DNA from 2 places in the Marinobacter sp. 1-3A genome. Region 2 is predicted to be linked to the other one. Evidence: predicted binding sites of a transcription regulator. Region 2 holds the regulator's gene; the other holds the start of a gene.
The links. Region 2 encodes sigma-54, which starts transcription at its own class of promoters, with help from an activator protein. Its sites were predicted from a motif close to ANTGGCATNNANNTTGCTNT; they were not measured.
Positions count from the first base shown of each region.

Region 1: the regulator sigma-54 is predicted to act here: its motif matches at 938-957, upstream of flgB (flagellar basal body rod protein FlgB).

Region 1 covers NZ_VCGZ01000012.1:89,264-95,208, reverse strand. Annotated here, with positions in the region: gene FE848_RS16825 (adenylate/guanylate cyclase domain-containing protein) at 1-52, opposite strand, end outside; gene FE848_RS16820 (nitroreductase) at 231-794, shown strand; gene flgB (flagellar basal body rod protein FlgB) at 1,022-1,420, shown strand; gene flgC (flagellar basal body rod protein FlgC) at 1,455-1,904, shown strand; gene FE848_RS16805 (flagellar hook assembly protein FlgD) at 1,923-2,600, shown strand; gene FE848_RS16800 (flagellar hook protein FlgE) at 2,627-4,555, shown strand; gene FE848_RS16795 (flagellar basal body rod protein FlgF) at 4,644-5,396, shown strand; gene flgG (flagellar basal-body rod protein FlgG) at 5,478-5,945, shown strand, end outside.
Region 2 covers NZ_VCGZ01000005.1:30,673-44,219, reverse strand. Annotated here, with positions in the region: gene mreC (rod shape-determining protein MreC) at 1-184, shown strand, start outside; gene mreD (rod shape-determining protein MreD) at 184-660, shown strand; gene FE848_RS09270 (Maf family protein) at 663-1,265, shown strand; gene rng (ribonuclease G) at 1,262-2,743, shown strand; gene FE848_RS09260 (YhdP family protein) at 2,781-6,545, shown strand; gene yjgA (ribosome biogenesis factor YjgA) at 6,564-7,085, opposite strand; gene mgtE (magnesium transporter) at 7,111-8,472, opposite strand; gene FE848_RS09245 (HPr family phosphocarrier protein) at 8,587-8,856, opposite strand; gene rapZ (RNase adapter RapZ) at 8,863-9,747, opposite strand; gene ptsN (PTS IIA-like nitrogen regulatory protein PtsN) at 9,777-10,247, opposite strand; gene hpf (ribosome hibernation promoting factor) at 10,332-10,640, opposite strand; gene FE848_RS09225 (RNA polymerase factor sigma-54) at 10,734-12,269, opposite strand; gene lptB (LPS export ABC transporter ATP-binding protein) at 12,444-13,169, opposite strand; gene lptA (lipopolysaccharide transport periplasmic protein LptA) at 13,197-13,547, opposite strand, start outside.

The DNA.
Region 1 (5,945 bases), on a different contig from region 2:
ATTTCCCCAAGCTATTGCTGGCATTGCGCAGATCTGCCGGAGCACTCATCATGTAAGCTGATCACTCATGGTGCTGGAACCATTCAAGTTGGTTTGTAGTTTGTAAGGCATCTTTGAGAGCACAGATTGGAAGTACGACTAAAGGTTAGCAGTATTACGTATAACCCACAATTCACCGGCACGGTTTGAAGGCAAACCGGGCCGGATTCAGTTATTGGAAAACTATTGATATGAGTTCAGTCACTGACTTTTTGCTCAACAGGGCATCTGAGCCACGGCTGGAAGCGCCAGCTCCTGATGCCGCAACTCTTGATCGGGCATTCAGGTGTGCAGCCCGAGCGCCCGACCATGCGCTGCTGCGCCCATGGCGTTATCTGGTAATTGAAGGTGAAGATCTGGATGCGCTGGGTGAGGTACTCGCGGTTGGCTACTCCGATTTAAGAGGTAAAACCGATGATAAGAAGCTCGATATTATACGCAATAAGGCTCACAGATCCCCCATGATCATTGTGGGAATTGCGTCCCCCAAACCCCACCCGAAAGTTCCGGAAGTTGAACAGATACTCTCGGCCGGTGCCAGTATGAGTTATCTGGGGCTTTCCCTTCAGGATGCCGGCTATGGGGTTATGTGGCGTACAGGTGAGCTGGTATACAACCGGCTGGTTCTGGAGGGGCTTGGCCTTGAAGAGGGGGAGTCAATAATCGGCTTTCTCTACACCGGCACTGTATCCTCGAATAAGCCTGCAGTTCCCAGACCTGAGTTGTCGGAATTTGTTGCGCGCTGGCCTGGGTAGTGGCCAGGTCAGCCTCCCCTGCTGATTCAGCGGGGGAAACACCTTGCCGCTTTTATCAGGCTTTGCCGTTTCTTTATCTGCATTATTGCTCTTCTCCTCTCTTTAATCCCCTTAAAGTGCCCGAATTCAGTGTGCTTCCAAAATCTGGCATCAGCATTGCTTTAGTTCTGCCATAGAACGAAACCGGCAAAGCTCAACATGGCTGGTGACAGTATTTCGGAGGTTGTATGGCAATCACTTTTGATAGAGCTCTTGGTATTCACCAGCATGCGCTGCAGGCGAGGGTTCAGCGTGCTGAAATCCTGGCGAACAATCTTGCCAACGCCGATACGCCGGGCTTCAAGGCTCGCGATGTGGACTTTCAGGCCATGATGCAGAAAGCCCAGGACAGTTTGAGCGGCATCAGCATGGAGAAAACCCATGCAGGTCATATGGATACCGCAGCGGGTGGGGGTGATTCAGATTTGCTGTATCGGGTACCAGATCAGCCCTCGGTAGACGGCAACACGGTGGACGCCCAGGCAGAACAGACCCGGTTCATGCGTAATGCGATGGATTACCAGGCGAGTTTCCAGTTTTTGAACAGTAAATTTACCGGCCTGACCAAAGCCCTGAAAGGCGAGTAATCCGCAGTTCCACGATTTGTGAAGGAGTATCACCATGTCACTGGGCAACATATTTGATATCGCCGGTTCCGGTATGACAGCGCAATCGCTGAGGCTGAATACTACCGCTTCAAACATTGCTAACGCAGAGACGGCGAGTTCCAGCACGGATACTACCTATCGTGCGCGCAAGCCGGTTTTCTCGGCGATCCAGCAATCCATGATGAATCCGGGCCAGCAAGGTTTTGGGGTTCAGGCAGGAGAGGATGCTGGTGCGGGCGTTCGCGTGGAAGGCATTGTTGAAAGCGATGCAGAGTTGCAAATGCGATACGAGCCCCACCACCCGGCCGCTAATGAAGACGGCTATGTGTTTTATCCCAACGTGAACGTGGTGGAAGAAATGGCAGACATGATGTCTTCCTCAAGAAGCTTTCAAATGAACGTGGACATTATGAACACGGCTAAATCCATGATGCAGCGCATCCTGACACTTGGTCAGCAGTAACGGGGCGGGGATTGAATCATGAGTGCAATTAACGCAACAGAAGCCTCAGATGTACTGGCGAATTACAGAAGCCAGCCACAGAGCGGTACCAGCGGCAAAGGCGACCTCGGCAAAAACGAGTTCATGGAGCTGATGCTGGCACAGCTGAAAAACCAGAATCCGCTAGAGCCTCAAGACAATGGTGAGTTTATTTCCCAGCTTGCCCAGTTCAGTTCACTGGAAGAAATGCAGAAGCTGTCCGGCACGGTTCAGGATGTAGTGGGACAGTTCCGCTCCACACAGGCACTGCAAGCCTCTGCAATGGTTGGAAAGACGGTACTGGCGCCATCAGAAGTCGGCATTCTTGGTGCGGAGGGTGAAATCTCCGGCAATATTCAGGTGCCTGCATCCACCGGTGGCGTCCGCCTGTCTATCCAGAGCCCCAACGGTGAACTTGTTCGTCAGATTGATCTTGGCAGCAGTTCCGCCGGAGTTAAAGCGTTCAGCTGGGACGGCAAGGATGGTAACGGCAATAGCTTGCCGCCAGGCCCTTATCGAATTGTGGCTGAAGCATCGTATCCGCAGGGCAGCTTGCAGCTTCCAACCCTTGTCAGCGCTAACGTAGACAGCGTGTCTTTGGGGCAGGGCGGGTCCGTTACTCTCAATCTGGCCGGCATGGGTTCCATCGCGCTGTCAGATGTTCAACAAATCAATTAATACCGGTGTCAGACCAGGGGTGAATTATGGCTTTTAATACGGGGCTCAGTGGCCTGCGGGCTGCGGCGGTAGATCTGGACGTGACCGGCAACAATATTGCCAACGCCAGTACTGTGGGATTCAAAGGGAGCAAGGTTCAGTTTGGCGACCTGTATGCCAGTGGCTTTTTGAGCGGTGGTTCCAATCCCATTGGTGACGGCGTAAACGTTCAGGACATCAAACAGTCTTTTAGCCAGGGCAACATCAGCTTTACCGATAGCGGTTTGGATATGGCCATTAGTGGTGATGGCTTTTTTATCCTGAATGCCGGTGGCGAAACCCGTTACACGCGGGCAGGGCAGTTCACTATTGATAAAGACGGTTTTGTGGTTAACAACCAGTCTATGAAAGTGCAAGGCTATACGGCCGATGATGACGGTAATCTGTCAGGCATTCGTGGCAATCTTGAAATTGCCACCGATAACCTGGCGCCGCGCCGTACTACCAGTTTGCGTACTGACGTGAACCTGGATTCCCGCCAACCCGTGCTGGAATCCCGAGTGCGGGATGTGGTGCCCTTGTCTTATAATGACATTCTTGGCGAAATGTTCGATGTCAGCTACACCGATGGTACTCCTTCCTATTCAGTAGACTTGGGGGGATTGCCCACCGCCCGTGCGATGGCCGATCAAATATCCAGTGCGCCCGGACTGAGCGCTTCCGCGACAACTACTGCGCCAATTCAGCACCCAACCACACCAGCCCCCGCCGGCTCGATGCTCAACGATACTTATATTTCAACGGCGGGGACTTTTTCATTCAATCTCAGCGTTAACAATGCGCCTATTCCTATAGATACCAGCTCTGTGAACTCGCTGGCGGACCTTCGTGACGCAATTAACCGAACAAACGATAGCGCAATCTTCGCCACAATCGATGGCACAACGGGTGTGTTGAATGTTGTTCATAACCAGGGCGAGAATATTCAATTCAGTTACGGCAATGGCAATCCTGCTCAATCCATAGACCCTGCCAGTCCTGTAACTGTATTTGGTGACGTTAATGCCGTAGGCGACCGAACCATTTTGGGCCTCACGGCTACTGGCGGCCCAACCAGTAACTTTGTTACGAGTTATGGGACATCTCCGATCCGCATTACCAATGAGTTTAACCCGCAGGATCAGCGTACCTATAACCACGCCACATCCACCTCAATTTTCGACAGTTTGGGGAACTCTCATGAGCTGACGCAGTTCTTCGTTAAAGAGCCTGCCCCCGGGAACGGTGTAGGTGTGAGTGAGTGGTCCGTGTATCTGCAGATTGACGGCGAAATGGTAGCGGGCACAGATGTTACTCCCTACACAGCAAGGTTTGATCAGGATGGTGTACTGCAATCCATTGACGGGGATGTCAGTGGTGAAATTCTGATCACAGACTGGATTCCAAAGGATAGCCAGGGATTGCCTAACGGTGCCGATGGCCCTCCTGCACCGGGCACCCCTGTGATTACTCCCATTCCGGAGCCACCAACGTCGTCGGCTTTTGTGTTGAGTCTTGCAGAAACCACCCAGTACGGTGCGTCCTTTGGGGTGGATGACCAGCGCCAAAATGGTTACACCACGGGCCGGCTGTCTGGTCTTGATGTATCCAAGCAGGGTGTGCTGTTTGCCCGCTACACCAATGGTCAATCCAAAGCTTTGGGCCAGGTAGCACTGGCTAGTTTTAACAATACTGATGGGCTGTCACCTGTGGGAGACACCAGTTGGGTTGAAACCTTCGAATCTGGCCAGCCAGTTATTGGCCAGCCTGATACCGGAACATTGGGTGGCATCAAGGCCAGTTCGGTGGAAGAGTCCAACGTGGATCTTTCTGCCGAACTGGTGAACCTGATCATTGCCCAGCGCAACTATCAGGCAAACGCCAAAACCATTGAAACCTCCGATGCGGTCACCCAGACCATCATCAACCTCCGCTAAACCGGCTTTGATATGAACATGGCATGACTCCTGCAGGAACGACTGTAAGAACACTGAAAACAGTCAAAATTCCGGCAGGAGTTTGCCCATGGACAAAGCACTTTATCTAGGTATGTCTGGCGCCAAGCAGAATATGCTTTCCCAGCGTGCCCATGCCAACAACCTGGCAAACGTAAGCACCACAGGCTTCAAGAAGGACTTTGCCCAGGCGAGAAGTATGCCCGTATTTGGGGGGCATCATCCTACCCGTGCATACGCTATGGCTGAACGTCCCGGTACCGATCTGTCTGCAGGTGCACTCATGCAAACCGGCCGCAAGCTGGACGTCGCGATTGAGGGCGAAGGTTGGCTCGCCATTCAGAACAATCTGGGTGAGGAAGTTTTTACCCGTTCCGGCAGCTTGCAGATTGATGTTAACGGATTAGTACGTCTTGGTTCCGGCGAAATGGTGTTGGGTAATGGCGGACCCGTGGCGCTGCCTCCTTTTGACAACGTTCAGATAGGTGCTGATGGCACTATCTCTATTGTCCCGGTGGGTGGGCCACCAGATCAGTTGGTGGAAGTTGACCGGCTAAAGCTGGTAAACCCGCCATCAGATACCCTTGAGAAGGGGCTGGATGGTTTTATCCGGCGCCAGGCGGGGCAGGAAATTGACGGTGGTGAGCCTGTTGACGCAGCAATGCGAGTGGCCTCCGGGTTTCTTGAAAGCTCTAACGTAAATGCTGTGGAAGAGATGATTTCCAATCTTCAGCTCTCCCGGCAATACGAAATGCAGGTAAAGGTTATGCGCACTGCAAACGAGAATTCCGAAGCAGCGGCACGACTGTTGCAGAATCTTTGATAGCTATTGAAAACAACGCCCGTCTGGCCCGGAAGCGGCAAATCTTAGCCGCAGACCAGACACCGGCAAGGAGTAATAAAAATGCATCCAGCTCTTTGGGTTAGTAAAACAGGGCTTAGCGCTCAGGACACCAATATGTCCACCATCTCCAACAACCTGGCCAACGTGAACACCACGGGCTTCAAGCGAGATCGGGCGGTATTCCAGGATTTGCTGTATCAGATCAACCGGCAGCCTGGGGGCATGAACACGCAGAACTCTGAGTTGCCATCAGGTTTGCAGCTGGGTACGGGTGTGCGGGTTGTTGGCACGGCAAAGCAATTTAGCCAAGGCAACCTCCAGATTACCGAGCAGCCTCTTGATCTGGCGGTTAATGGCCGTGGTTTCTTACAGATTGAAATGCCGGATGGCCAAACCGCTTACACAAGGGATGGTCAGTTTCAGCTTAATGCCGATGGCGATGTGGTTACGCCCGAGGGTTATGCGCTCCAGCCCAATATAAACGTACCTGAAGACGCGACCACCATAACCATCGGAAAGGATGGCACT
Region 2 (13,547 bases):
TCTGATCAAAAAGGAGCCTGGGGAGCCTTTTGTTACCATTCGGGCCCGACCCAAGGCACAGCTTAATCAGAGCCGCCTGGTGTTGGTTGTCTTCCCGCCTAAAAGCGAACGCGAGCCAGAAACAGGTGATGAGGTGCCTTCCGATATCCCGGCAATGGACGCGGTTCAAGGGGGGCAAGACTGATGTTATCTGTCATCAGTTATCCGGTATTTGTGCTGTCTGTGGTCGCGTCACTGGTATTGAGCATTTCTCTCTTTCCCTCGGGCTGGTTTGAGTTTCGTCCGGAATGGTTAGGTCTGGTGGTGTTTTACTGGACCTTCCGCGCACCTGCGCAGTTCGGCGTATTGCTCGCGTGGTGTCTGGGCCTGTTACTGGACATTCTGGAGGCAACCCCGCTGGGTGTTAATGCCCTTGGCATGGGATTGATTGCGTTTCTGGTGCTGACCATCCACCAGCGGCTGCGGATGTACCCCATGCCACAGCAGTGTCTGATGGTTTTTCTTTTGTTGGGTATTAACCAGATGCTGGTGCACTTTCTCAAGCAGATGTTCGGGGGCGAGGATGCAGGCTTCAGTTATCTTTGGCCAGCGATAACCAGCGCTTTGATATGGCCGGTGTTCTGCATACTGCTGGACAACATTAACCGGAAACTGGGCTAGCCATGACATCCATTATTCTCGCCTCTGCATCGCCACGTCGTTCGGAGTTGCTCACGCAGATAGGCATCCCCTTTTCGGTGCAGCCGGCCAACATCGACGAAACACCGAGAATATCTGAAGCCCCCGGTGATTATGTGGAGCGGCTAGCCCGGGAGAAAGCACTTGCGGTTTCTGCCCATTTTCCCGGGAAGTGGGTTATTGGCTCGGACACGTCTGTCGTTCTGGATGGCGCTATTCTGGGCAAACCATCAAATGAAGCCGATGCCCAAGCCATGCTGGGGATGTTGTCTGGTAAAACTCATCAGGTAATGACAGGCGTTGCGCTGGCCAAGGATGATGGCTGTGACTCCACGCTGGTTATTACGGAAGTTACCTTTCGGGTGCTCTCGAGGACTGAGATTGCAGCCTATGCAGCTTCAGGCGAGCCCATGGACAAGGCTGGAGGTTATGGAATTCAGGGCCTGGGTGGTATTTTTGTGAAGGAACTCAAAGGGAGTTACAGTGCGGTTGTTGGCCTGCCATTGCAGGAAACAGCCGCCTTGCTGGCGGATGCCGGTGGCCCTGTCTGGAAGCACTGGATGAGTAGTCAGGAGAGCCAATCATGAGCGAAGAAATCCTGATCAACGTAACACCGGTTGAAACCCGGGTCGCGCTGGTTGAGAACGGAATGCTGCAGGAAGCCTACATTGAGCGTGCCAGCCGCAAAGGCATTGTCGGTAACATATACAAAGGCAAGGTTGTGCGCGTGCTCCCCGGCATGGAGGCGGCATTTGTAGATATAGGATTGGAGCGGGCGGCCTTTATCCATGCTTCCGATGTGGTCTCCAGCCAGGCCAGTGCAGTAGTTCCCGGCGATGGACCTAAACCCGTTCCAGATATCCGCACTTTGCTGCGGGAAGGTCAGTCGCTGGTTGTTCAGGTCACCAAGGACCCCATCGGCACAAAAGGTGCCCGGCTTACCACTCAACTTTCCATACCCTCGCGTTATCTGGTGTTCATGCCCGACGTCAGCCATGTGGGTATTTCCCAGCGAATCGAAGATGAAACCGAGCGTAACCGCTTGAAAGCCATTGTTGAGCAGGGCGCCGAAGCGCACCCGGATGTGCAGGGCGGGTACATCATTCGAACGGCAGCGGAAGCCGCGTCAGAAGAAGAGTTGCTTGCAGATATGAACTATCTGCACCACCTTAGCCAGTCGATACATGAGCGGATTGAGAAGGTTCAGGCGCCGGCCGCCGTTTATAAGGACCTGCCCCTGTTTATCCGCACCATCCGTGATCTTATTCGGCCACAGACAGAAAAAGTGCGCATCGACAGCCGCGAGAGCCACCAGCGAGTTATGGAGTTTGTTGACGAGTTTGTGACTGAGTTTGCCGATAAGGTGGAGTATTACCCCGGAGAGCGGCCTATTTTTGATCTTTACTCGGTAGAAGACGAGATTCAAAAAGCACTGAGCCGCAAAGTACAGCTGAAGTCTGGTGGCTATGTGATCATTGACCAGACTGAAGCAATGACCACCATAGATATCAACACCGGTGCCTTCGTGGGGCATCGTAATCTTGAAGAGACCATTTTCAAGACCAACCTTGAAGCTGCACGGGCAATCAGTCGCCAACTACGCCTGCGCAATCTGGGTGGCATCATCATCATCGATTTTATCGACATGGAAGATGTTGAGCATCAGCGCCAGGTACACCGGATGCTGGAAAAAATGCTCGAGCGGGATCATGCCAAAACCAAAATCACTGGCGTGTCTGAGCTGGGCCTGGTGGAAATGACCCGAAAGCGAACCACAGAAAGCCTCGGCCAGGTTCTGTGCGAACCATGCCCTATCTGCGATGGCAGAGGTTTTCTGAAAACCAGCGAGACAGTTTGCTTCGAAATTTTCCGGGAGATCCTGCGGATAAACCGTGCCTACGATGCAGAAAGCTATCTGGTGATGGCGTCCCAAAGCGTAGTCGATCGCCTTGTTGATGAGGAGTCAGACAACGTAGCGGATCTCGAAACCTTTATCGCCAAGACCGTTCGCTTCCAGGTAGAGCCGTTTTACAGCCAGGAACAGTACGATGTTGTTTTGCTCTGACTCCGGGGCGATACACCGGCGCCGAGGATAGCAGGGGATGAATTCCCTGAAGACGTCCTCCGAGAGTCAGCCTGGCCGCTTGATGGCGCTGCTTGCCAATGCGGTATGGTGGCTGATACTGGTTGTGCTGGTGCTGCTGGCTCTCTATGCCGGCATAGGTAGGCAACTTACCCAAAACGTGGATTCTTTCCGGGACGAGCTTTCTCAAGAGCTTTCTGCCCGTCTGGGCCACGACGTGAGTATTGGTAGTCTGTCTTCGCGCTGGTTCTGGCTCGATCCCTCCTTTACCGCACAAGACATAGAAGTCACCAATCCGGACTCCGGTGACCGGGTTGTAAGCCTGCAGCATTTGACCATTCGCTTTGATGCGGTTGCATCGTTGATGCGTTTCAGAATTGTATTCGAGGATTTTGAAGCTGACGGGCTTGAGTTAACACTGAACCAGCAGGGCAGTGGTGAAGTGGGTGTGCGGGGGGCTGATATTCCGGAGCCCCTGAACAATCGTTTCCGGGACTGGCTCAGAATTTCCGGGAAATGGTTGTCGGACCCTTACATAAAAGTTACCCGTGTGAACCTGGGTATTCGCGACAACCAGGGCCAACTCCGCTTTCTCGATATTCCCCAGCTTGATCTGATGTATCAGCAAGGTTTGTTCCGGGCATCTGGCAGAGCTATGCGGTCCGCGACTACTCAACAGCTGGCCAGTTTTACCCTTGTAGGAAAACAGTTCTTCCGTGGTGATTTCAGTGGTCAGCTCTATCTCAGCGTAGATTCCGGGCGCTTGTTTGATGGACTGATAGATGAATACCAGTGGCGAGATATTCGTGTGGAAGGCTTTGATCTGGGTGGTGAGGCATGGCTAACCTTCCGCAAAGGAGTTTTGCAACAGGTCAGCGGCACCGTAAGAACACCCTACTTGCAACTGGGCGTTGCCGGGGAGTCGCTGGCACCACTGGAAGACATTCGTGCCCGTTTTGGCTGGCGCCGGCACCATGCTGTGATGGTGAACCCGGAGGAGAGCGGTGATCGGCCAGAGACTATTGGCGAGTGGCATCTGAAACAGCTCGCCTGGACCTGGAACGGGGACCAGGTACCGCCCTTCAGCTTGAGGCTGGTTCCAGAGCCACAGGGTATTACCATCACCGCCGATGCCATGCCTTTGCGCCCGCTTCGACGCCTGACAGGCACTCTGCCATTATTGCCGCCAGTGGCCAGTGACGCTTTGGAGAACTATCGTCCTTCAGGGTTTCTGGATGGTGTGACAATCCGTGTTCCGGGGAGTGACGACAATAGCTTTGAATTCTCCGGGCGGCTCCGGGATGTTGGCGCGGCTGCCTATGGTGGTGCGCCAGCCGTGCGCGGAGTGAACGGTTTTATATATGTTGACCAGAGTACTGGCTACGTTCGGGCTCGCGCGGGCGCCCGCCCGGTGACTCTTTCTTTCCCGGAACTGTTCAGCAGTGAGTGGTCCCTGCCAGAATTCTTCGCGACAGTAGCCTGGCGTATGGATGGGCCAGTCACCCGTGTTTATGCAGACGATATTCGCATGAGTTATGGCAGTGGCACCCAGTTGAACGGCGCTTTCGATTTGAAACTGGATCAGGAGGGTGAGGACAATCTCGGTCTCCGTGTTGGCGTCGAGAATGGCGAAGCCTCCATGCTGGCCGCTTTTGTTCCTGAGAAGATCGTGGATGCTGGGCTCTATGAGTGGTTGACTACGTCCATAACAAAGGCAGACATAACGTCTGGTGTCTACTACGGCCATGGCCAAATCGGTAAAGATGCGCCCTCGGGCTCGTTTGTTTCCTCCATGTGGTATGAATTTGATAACGCCAGTGTTCGCTATGATAGCCAGTGGCCAGAGGTGACCGGCGCGCGCGGGCGTGTTGATATACAAAACGGCGATACGCTGGTTCATCTGGAGGCGGGAACCACTGGCGGCTTGGCGATAGATCCGAGCACTGTCGCCGTGATTCCGGAGGAGGAAGGCGCGCTTGTGCAGGTGAATGTTTCTGCGCCTGTGGCGGCAGATTCCATCAGCTATTGGCTGGCCAACAGTCCTTTTGGCGCCATGGTTGGGTCTGAGGCTGCAAAGCTGCAGTACGGCGGCGATTACAAACTCGATCTGTCGATAGATTTGCCTCTCAAGGACGATGCATCACCCTTGGTTGAAGCTAATGTCCGCACCGGTAATGGCTCGATAGCCTATCCTGGCACGGACCTGCTTTGGGACAGGATTACAGGAGCGTTGACGTACCATTCAACAAAGGGTTTTTCCGGAGCGCCCTTGAGTGCCCACTTTCTGGACGAGCCAGTCAAGGTGGCGTTTAGTCAGCCCGACACGCCGCAGGCACTGCGGATTGAGCAAACGGGAACGTTATCTGTAGCCAAAGCGTTTAGTCAGGCAGGGCTTGTAGATTCCCGGAAAGTGAGTAGTAGCGGCTCTGGTGGCAGCCAGTATGGCCTTAAAGGCGAGTTTGACTACTCTGCCCGGCTGGATGTTATAGCGGCAAGCCCCCCAAGAATAACGCTTCGTTCCAGTCTTGAAGGGCTTTCTGTCGACTGGCCAGACCCCTTTTCAAAAAAGGCAGGTGAGGCCGCGCCGCTCCTGGCGGAGATAGATACCGGAAACGAGCAAGGTTTGGGTATTTCAGGAACCTGGGAGAATCGCGCTACCTTCGATCTTTTGTTGAAGAACTCCGGTGTTGAGCTGACCTTTGGTGAACTCTATCTTGGGGAACAGATCCTCAGAAACATAGAGCTGGAGGCTTTTGATCTTGGCGACCGCTGGGTTTTGAGCACGCAGTCAGAGCGGGCGGTTGGCCGGATTGATATCCCGAATGATAATAGTCTTGTAACTGCTGATTTTGCAGTGGTGCAGCTGGTTCGGGACGAGACTGCAGCCAGGGATGCGCCAGAACTCTTGACCATAGAGCAGCAACTTGAAGCCTTCCGCGCAATGGATATGGAGAGCTGGCCAGATGTAGATGTTGCCATATCCAATTTGCGCCTTAACGATGACAGCTTGGGGCGTTGGTCTTTTCAGCTTCGACCTGAGCGTCAGAAGCTCAACGTCCATGGCATTGAAGGCCACCTGAAGTCCATTACACTGCAGGGCGATATGACCTGGAGTGTTGTAAATAATCGGGAAACCAGTCAGTTTTCGGGTTCTGTCACGGGGGGAGCGTTGGCGGACCTGGATGGGCTTTTCGATACCGAAATACCTTTATCGAACAAGCAAACCAACATTGAGCTCGATCTGGAATGGCCAGGGCGGCCTGATGAATTTGACCTGGCAAGTCTCAGCGGAAACGTCAGCTTTCGCCTGGATGATGGCGTAATTCTGGAGAGCAACAATAGTGCGCAGGTGTTCAGGATATTCAACCTGCTCAACTCCGATACGCTATGGCGCAGGCTCAAGCTGGATTTTTCGGATCTGTATAAACGTGGCGTAGCCTTTGATGCAATCTCGGGCAAGGCGCGCCTGGAGGATGGCCTGCTGACAATGGATCCGGAGCTGCAGGTGGTTGGCCCTTCAGGAGCGTTCAAGCTCAGCGGAAGCACTAATCTGGCGGACGAGGTGTTCGATATGCGCCTGGTTGTGGTTCTGCCACTCACCCAGAACCTGCCTCTGGCTGCATTACTGATGGGTGCCGGTGCACCCATTGGTGGAGCGCTATTCGTTTTGGATAAGGTGCTGGGAGACCCGCTCAGCAGGCTCACCAGCGCCACCTACAATGTGACCGGCCCCTGGGATGAGCCTAAAGTCGATTTGCGCAGTGTGTTTGACACAGGCAAGTAGCCTGGGCCGATGCCACCATCAGGCTTCAGCTTCGTCAACGCACTCCCGCAAGTAGCGGAACAGCTTGCGGGCTTGCCCGGTGTTTTTCTGCTTTTCCAGGTCTTTGCGGGCATTGCGAACAAGATTGCGCAAATGCTGTATGTCGGCACCAGGACAGTAGTTGAAGAATTCTCCGGCAACCGAGTCGCCCTCGGCAATCATCCGGTCGCGCCAGCGCTCAGCCAGGTGGTGGCGACGAGTATGCTCTTCACTTCCCGAATCGAACGCATCAATAGCTCGCTCAACTGCTTCCGGGTCATCTTCCTGCCGGATAATCTTGCCAATATACTGCAGGTGGCGGCGCTTGGCTTCGTTTTGCTTGATTCTGCGAGACTCTTCAATGGCACGTCTCAGAGTGTCGCTAATGGTTAGCGTATCAAGCTGTTCGTTGCTCAGGTCCAGCATGCGCTTGCCAATGCCCTGAAGCGCATGCATTTCCCGCTTGAGTTGGGACTTGCTTGGGCCCGAGTATTGCGGAGCCTCGTCTTCGTGGTCGTCGATCATGTTTTCATCCAGGTTTTTCGGTTCACGCGTAAAAAATAGTCGCCAGGCCAAGAAATGACATGAAACCGACCACATCTGTGACGGTTGTCAGTATAACGCTGCCTGCCAGTGCCGGGTCGATGTCACGGGATTTCAGGAACAGCGGTAATACGGTACCCACCAGCGCGGCGGCAACCAGGTTAATAATCAGAGCAGCAGCAATAATGGCGCCTATTAACAAATCCTGAAACCAGGCGGTTGCTGCGGCGGCTACCACGCCGGCCCAAAGTATGCCGTTGAGAATACCGGAAAGAAACTCCCGGTTCAGCAACCAGCCCACATTGGTCCCGCTGATCTGCCCGACTGCCATGCCCCGGATAACCAGGGTGAGGGTCTGGCTACCAGCGATTCCGCCCATGCTGGCTACTATGGGCATGAGCACAGCCAGGGCAACCACCTTCTCGATGGTGTCTTCGAACAGGCCAATAACGCCAGAAGCGATGAAAGCCGTGATCAGGTTAACGCCCAGCCAGATCGCCCTGCGCCGTGTGGTTTTCCAGACCGGAGCAAAGGTGTCTTCATCATCATCCAGACCGGCCATACTCATCAGTGAATGATCTGCATCCTCACGGATAACATCTACCACGTCATCGATGGTGATCCGGCCCAGTAGATGGCCTTCCTGGTTTACAACCGGCGCAGAAATAAGGTCGTAACGTTCAAACAGGGTGGCCACCTTGGTATCTGAGAGCGCGACGGGAATCGGCTCTATATCTGTATCCATAACCTCCCGAACAGTTGCCGCCTGGTTTGAAACAAGCATCTTGGTTATTGGCAGCATCCCGATAAATTCATCGCGCCGGCTCACTACAATCAGGCTGTCGGTCATCGGGGGCAGCGCCCGGTGCCGACGCAGATAACGCAATACCACATCAATGCTGATATCAGGACGCACGGTAATGGTGTCCGTGTTCATCAGGCCGCCGGCGGTGTCTTCCGGGTAGGACAGGACTTCCTCAACCCGTTGGCGATCCTGCTCGTCCATGGTGTCCAGAACTTCCTGGATCACCTTGTCTGGCAGTTGTTGCAGAAGGTCGGCGAGATCGTCGGACTCGAAGTCCTCAATAATATCGGCCAGTTCCTGGGCGTTCAGTCGGCTCAGATACTCTGCGCGTATGTCCTCGTTAAGGTACTGGAGAACATCGCCTTCGAGCTGTTTGTCTACCAGGTTCCAGAGCAAGGCACGCTGGCGTGGTGGTGATGATTCAAGCAAGTGCGCGATATCACTGGGGCTAAGGCCACCATTGAGAATACGGGCAACCTGTTTCAGCGCACCACTGTCCAGCGCTTCGCTCAGTGAGCGGAGGCGTTGGCGGGCTTGGCTTTTTTCCAGAATATCGGACATGAATCACCTGCAGTCAGAAAACGCCTGCATTATAACGGAGTTAGCCGCAGCACGTGAGAAAGAGTTACAGGGATACGCCAGGAAAAATGGGCAGTTGAGGCAATTAAGAGTGGCTTACTCGCCTTCGCCAAAATAGTCATTGATCAATTCTGAGAGGGCTTCTATAGCTTTTTCTTCATCCGGGCCGTCGGCCACCAGTTCAACCTCTGTGCCTTTGCTGGCAGCGAGCATCATTACATGCATGATGTTTTTGGCATCCACTTCGCGCCCTTTGCCGCAGATTCTCACGGAGCTGTCGAACTGCGAAGCCGTGGCCACCAGCTTGGCAGTGGCGCGGGCATGAAGTCCAAGCTTGTTGATGATGACAATGGGGTGGCGTATCACAGCAGGTCAGATCTCTTTCCGGGCCTGCAGGTGAGGCAGTTCGGCATGGCGTACCTGCACATTGCTGCAGGATTTGCGGAAGTGCCTCCCCAGCTGTTCGCAGATATACACTGAGCGGTGCTGGCCGCCGGTGCAACCAATAGAAATGGTCATGTAGCTGCGGTTACTGTCCGCAAAAGATGGAATCCAGCTTTCCAGAAACCCGATCAAATCGTTTACCATCTTGCTGCTGTCAGGCTCAGCCTCGAGAAATTCGATAACAGGCTGATCAAGTCCGGTAAACTTGCGCAAACTATGGTCCCAGTAGGGATTGGGCAGGCAGCGCACATCGAATACATAATCAGAGTCCAGCGGCACACCGTGCTTGAATCCGAAAGACTGGAAAAGTAGCGCGAGTTCCTGGTCTTTGCGGCCGGCAACCCGTTGCTTCACCATGTCCCGTAGCTCATACATCGACAGCCCTTTGGTGTTGATGTGCAAATCCGCGAGTTTTGAAAGTGGCTCAAGCAGCTCTTTTTCGTTGCTGATAGCCTCTCTAAGGGAGGTTTTGTCGTCGCTCAGGGGGTGCTTGCGCCGGGTGGCGTGAAACCGTTGCAGGAGAGACTGCTCATCGGCATCCAGGTAGATAACCTCAACCTGAATATCATCTCGCCGGAGCTTGCGATGAATCTCTTCGAAATTGGCCAGCTCGCTAGAGAGGTTTCGGGCATCAATGCTGACGGCCATTTTATCCAGCCGCCCCGGTGCTGGCTGGTTTGCGGCTTCCCGTGTCAGGGGGAACAGCAACCCGATTGGCAGGTTATCAATGCAGTAGTATCCCAGGTCTTCCAGTACGTGCAGAGCGGTACTCTTGCCGGAACCTGACCGGCCACTGACAATGATCAGTTTCATAGTGAAATAACCTGTTGCCCGAATGGATGTCAGCCGCTTGTGGCGGTCATGCGTTGGAACAGTGTTTGTGCATCTTCACACTGTCGGAGAGCGTCGCAGAATGAGCGCTCGTTAAATTTTTCAGCGAGCTGGCTAAGCAGCTCAAGATGCTCGCTGGTGGCTTCTTTGGGCACAATAAGTGCGAACAGAAGGTCCACTGGCTGGTTGTCTATAGCGTCGAATTCGACAGCTTCTTCCAGAGTCATCAGCACGCCGATAACCTGCTCAAGGCCTTCGAGGCGACAATGGGGAATGGCTATCCCCTGGCCAATTCCAGTGCTGCCAAGCCGCTCCCGGGCAATCAGATTATTGAAGATCTGACTTTCGTTGACCGAATCGTTGTGTTCCCGAATCTGCTCGGCAATGGTCTCCAGAACCCGCTTTTTACTTGATGCGGGAACATTGCACAGAGTCAGCTCCGGCACAAGGATGTTGTCTATTGTCAGAGTTGTGTCGCTCATGAATCGACCGCGCTTCCGTGAAAAAAGCTGCGACGCGTAGTTCGCGTCGCAGCTTGATTAGATGACATGCCTGAAAACACTCGCCTAGCGGGCGGTGTGTCCCTGCATCCTGTCTACAGTCTTTTCTTTATGCTTGAGGATCTGACGATCAAGCTTGTCGACGAGTCCGTCGATGGCTGCGTACATATCCTCATTTTCCGCCTTTGCGTGAATCTCACCACCAACCACGTGGAGCGTCGCATCTGCAATCTGCCGAACCTTATCTACTTCCAATGTTACCTGGCAGTTACTGATGTGGTCGAAGTGCCGCTCGAGTCGTTCAAACTTCTCGGCTACATAGTCTTTCAGAGCGGGTGTCAGCTCTACGTGACGGCCTGAAATGTTGAGTTGCATAGACGTCTCCTGTTGTCATCCTTTCCGGCTCAGGGAGCCGGTCTGAGTGCTGGCGCATGGCTGCACCAGCGAAAACCATTTGCTGCGCCGGATTTAAACCAGTCGCTTGCGTTCATTTGAGGGCGGAATGTTCATGGCTTCGCGGTATTTTGCAACAGTGCGTCGCGCCACTTTGATTCCTTCTTCTCCCAGCATGGCTGCAATTTTGTTATCACTCAACGGCTTTTTCGGTGTTTCTGCAGCAATGAGCTTTTTGATCATTGCCCGAATGGCTGTTGATGAGCATTCTCCGCCCTCATCGGTACTGACGTGGCTGGAGAAAAAATATTTCAGCTCGAAAACGCCCCTCGGTGTATGCATGTATTTCTGCGTAGTCACACGGGAAATGGTCGATTCGTGCATTTCCACAAGCTGGGCAATATCCGACAGGATCAGCGGTTTCATCGCTTCTTCACCGTGATCCAGAAAACCCTGCTGATATTCAACAATCCGGGTTGCTACCTTCAGCAGTGTTTCGTTGCGGCTTTGGAGGCTCTTGATGAACCATTTTGCCTCCTGAAGCTGGTCGCGCAGATAGGTGTTGTCTGCGCTGCTATCCGCACGTTTTATTAATGAAGCATAGCTGGCATTCACGCGTATGCGCGGCGCAATTTCCGGATTTAGCTCAACACGCCAGCGGTCATTGTGTTTGCGCACGATAACATCGGGAATCACGTAGTCCGGCTCTGTGCGATCAATGATGTCACCGGGGCGCGGGTTGAGGCTGGTAATAAGTGCCAGCACATCGCGCAACTGGTCTTCCTTAAGGCGGCTGCGGCGAAGCAGCTGGGCGTAATCACGGTTGCCCAGCAGGTTTATATAATGTGTGATTACCAGCTTTGCCTGGGCAAGCCAGGGTGTCTCTGGTGGCAATTGGTTGAGTTGAATCAGCAGGCAATCCTGGAGATCTCGCGCAAACACCCCGGGAGGATCGAAGAACTGCAGCCGGCGCAGCACTGCTTCGACTTCGTCCATCTCCAGGGGGTCGTCATCCGTATCGTTCGTCAGGCCGCTGTAGATCTCTTCCAAAGGGCTTGTGAGGTAGCCCTGCTCGTCTACGGCGTCCATAAGAGCGTGAGCAATGGCCTGATCCCGCTCGCCAAAGGGAGTGAGGTTCAATTGCCACTCAAGATGGTCCCGAAGGGTTTCACTAGGGGAATTGCGGGTCTCGAAATCGTGGTCGCTTTCGTCTTCGTTGCGCGCTGCCGGAGCAGGGGCGGACTGATAGATGTCGTCCCACGCGGTATCTACGGGCAGGTCGTCAGGAATCGTGTCGGGTATTTCATTTTCGGTTTGCCAGTCGGGGCCGTTCTCGCTTTCATCCCAGTCAGAACTGGATGAATCGGGGGCTGTCTCTGAACTGGTGTCGTTTGAGGTGTTGTCCTTGTCCTGCTCGTTATCCGCAGTGGATGTGTCGATCTGATCGTCATCATCCTGGGATTCCAGCAGTGGATTGGATTCCAGCGCTTGCTGGATTTCCTGCTGGAGGTCGAGGGTTGATAGCTGTAGAAGCCTGATCGCCTGTTGCAGCTGGGGCGTCATGGTCAGGCTTTGACCCAGCTTTAATTGTAATGAGGCTTTCATAACCATCGCTCAGGATCCGTCACTTATACCCGCTCTGAATTTCTTGCTACGGCTAAAAATTCTTTATGTGTCGGCCACTTGCCGCCATTAAAAGTTATCCTAGCAAGTTCTCTGCCGAGTTTACTTGCTCCGGGTCAGCAAAACAATCGAGCGGGCATGCCGTCATACCGAAAACATGGCTTAGAGTCGGAATTCGTTGCCAAGATAAACCTCTTTTACTTGCTGGTTGGCCAGGATGGTTTCGGCATTTCCAGAAGCAATAATGTGCCCGCCAGATACGATGTAAGCGTTCTCGCAGATATCCAGAGTTTCCCGCACGTTGTGGTCGGTGATCAGCACACCAATGCCCTTGTCCCGGAGATGGCGGATAATCTGTTTGATATCGCTGACAGAAATGGGGTCTACTCCGGCAAAGGGCTCGTCCAGAAGAATGAAGGCGGGCTCCATGGCCAGGGCGCGGGCAATCTCCACCCGGCGCCTTTCCCCTCCAGAAAGAGCCATGCCCACGCTGTCACGGATGTGGGTGATATGGAACTCTTCCAGCAGTTGCTCAACTTTATCCAGACGCTCGGCTCGGCTCAGGTTCTTGCGGGTTTCCAGAATTGCCATGATATTGTCGCGCACTGATAGTTTGCGGAACACGGAAGCCTCCTGAGGCAGGTAACCAATGCCTTTGCGCGCCCGACCATGCATGGGTAGGGAGGTGATGTCCTGGCTATCGATGGTGATACGGCCATTATCTGCGTTCACCAGCCCGACTATCATGTAAAAACAGGTGGTTTTGCCAGCTCCGTTTGGCCCCAGAAGGCCAACGATTTCACCGCTGCGAATTTCAAGCGACACATCGATGACGACTTTCTTTTGCTTATAGCTTTTTGCCAGGTTACTCGCTCTGAGGACTGCCATCGGATTCCTGTTTACTGTAGTCAGCTGTTATTGGGTGGAGTCTGTGCTGTTGCCTCGGGGCTGGATAACCATCTCTACCCGTCCGGGGCCGGCTCCGGTATCCTCGCCGCCTTCCGCCGTAACCACTCGTTGTTCAGTGTCGTAATGAATGATATCGCCGCGAAATACGTTGCCATTCTGCTCAATCACCGCTTCACGTTCAAAGGTGAGCTGTTTGTCAGTGGCAGACCAGGTAATGTTTTTTGCTTTGGCATCGGTTTCGCCCTCACCGCTGGTAACGGGCTGCTGATAGCGGGCAGGAGAGCCGCTGGCCTCGATGCGGTTAAGGCCGTCGGCGCTGCGATAGAGAACCACACGTTCAGCGGACAAGCGGGTTTT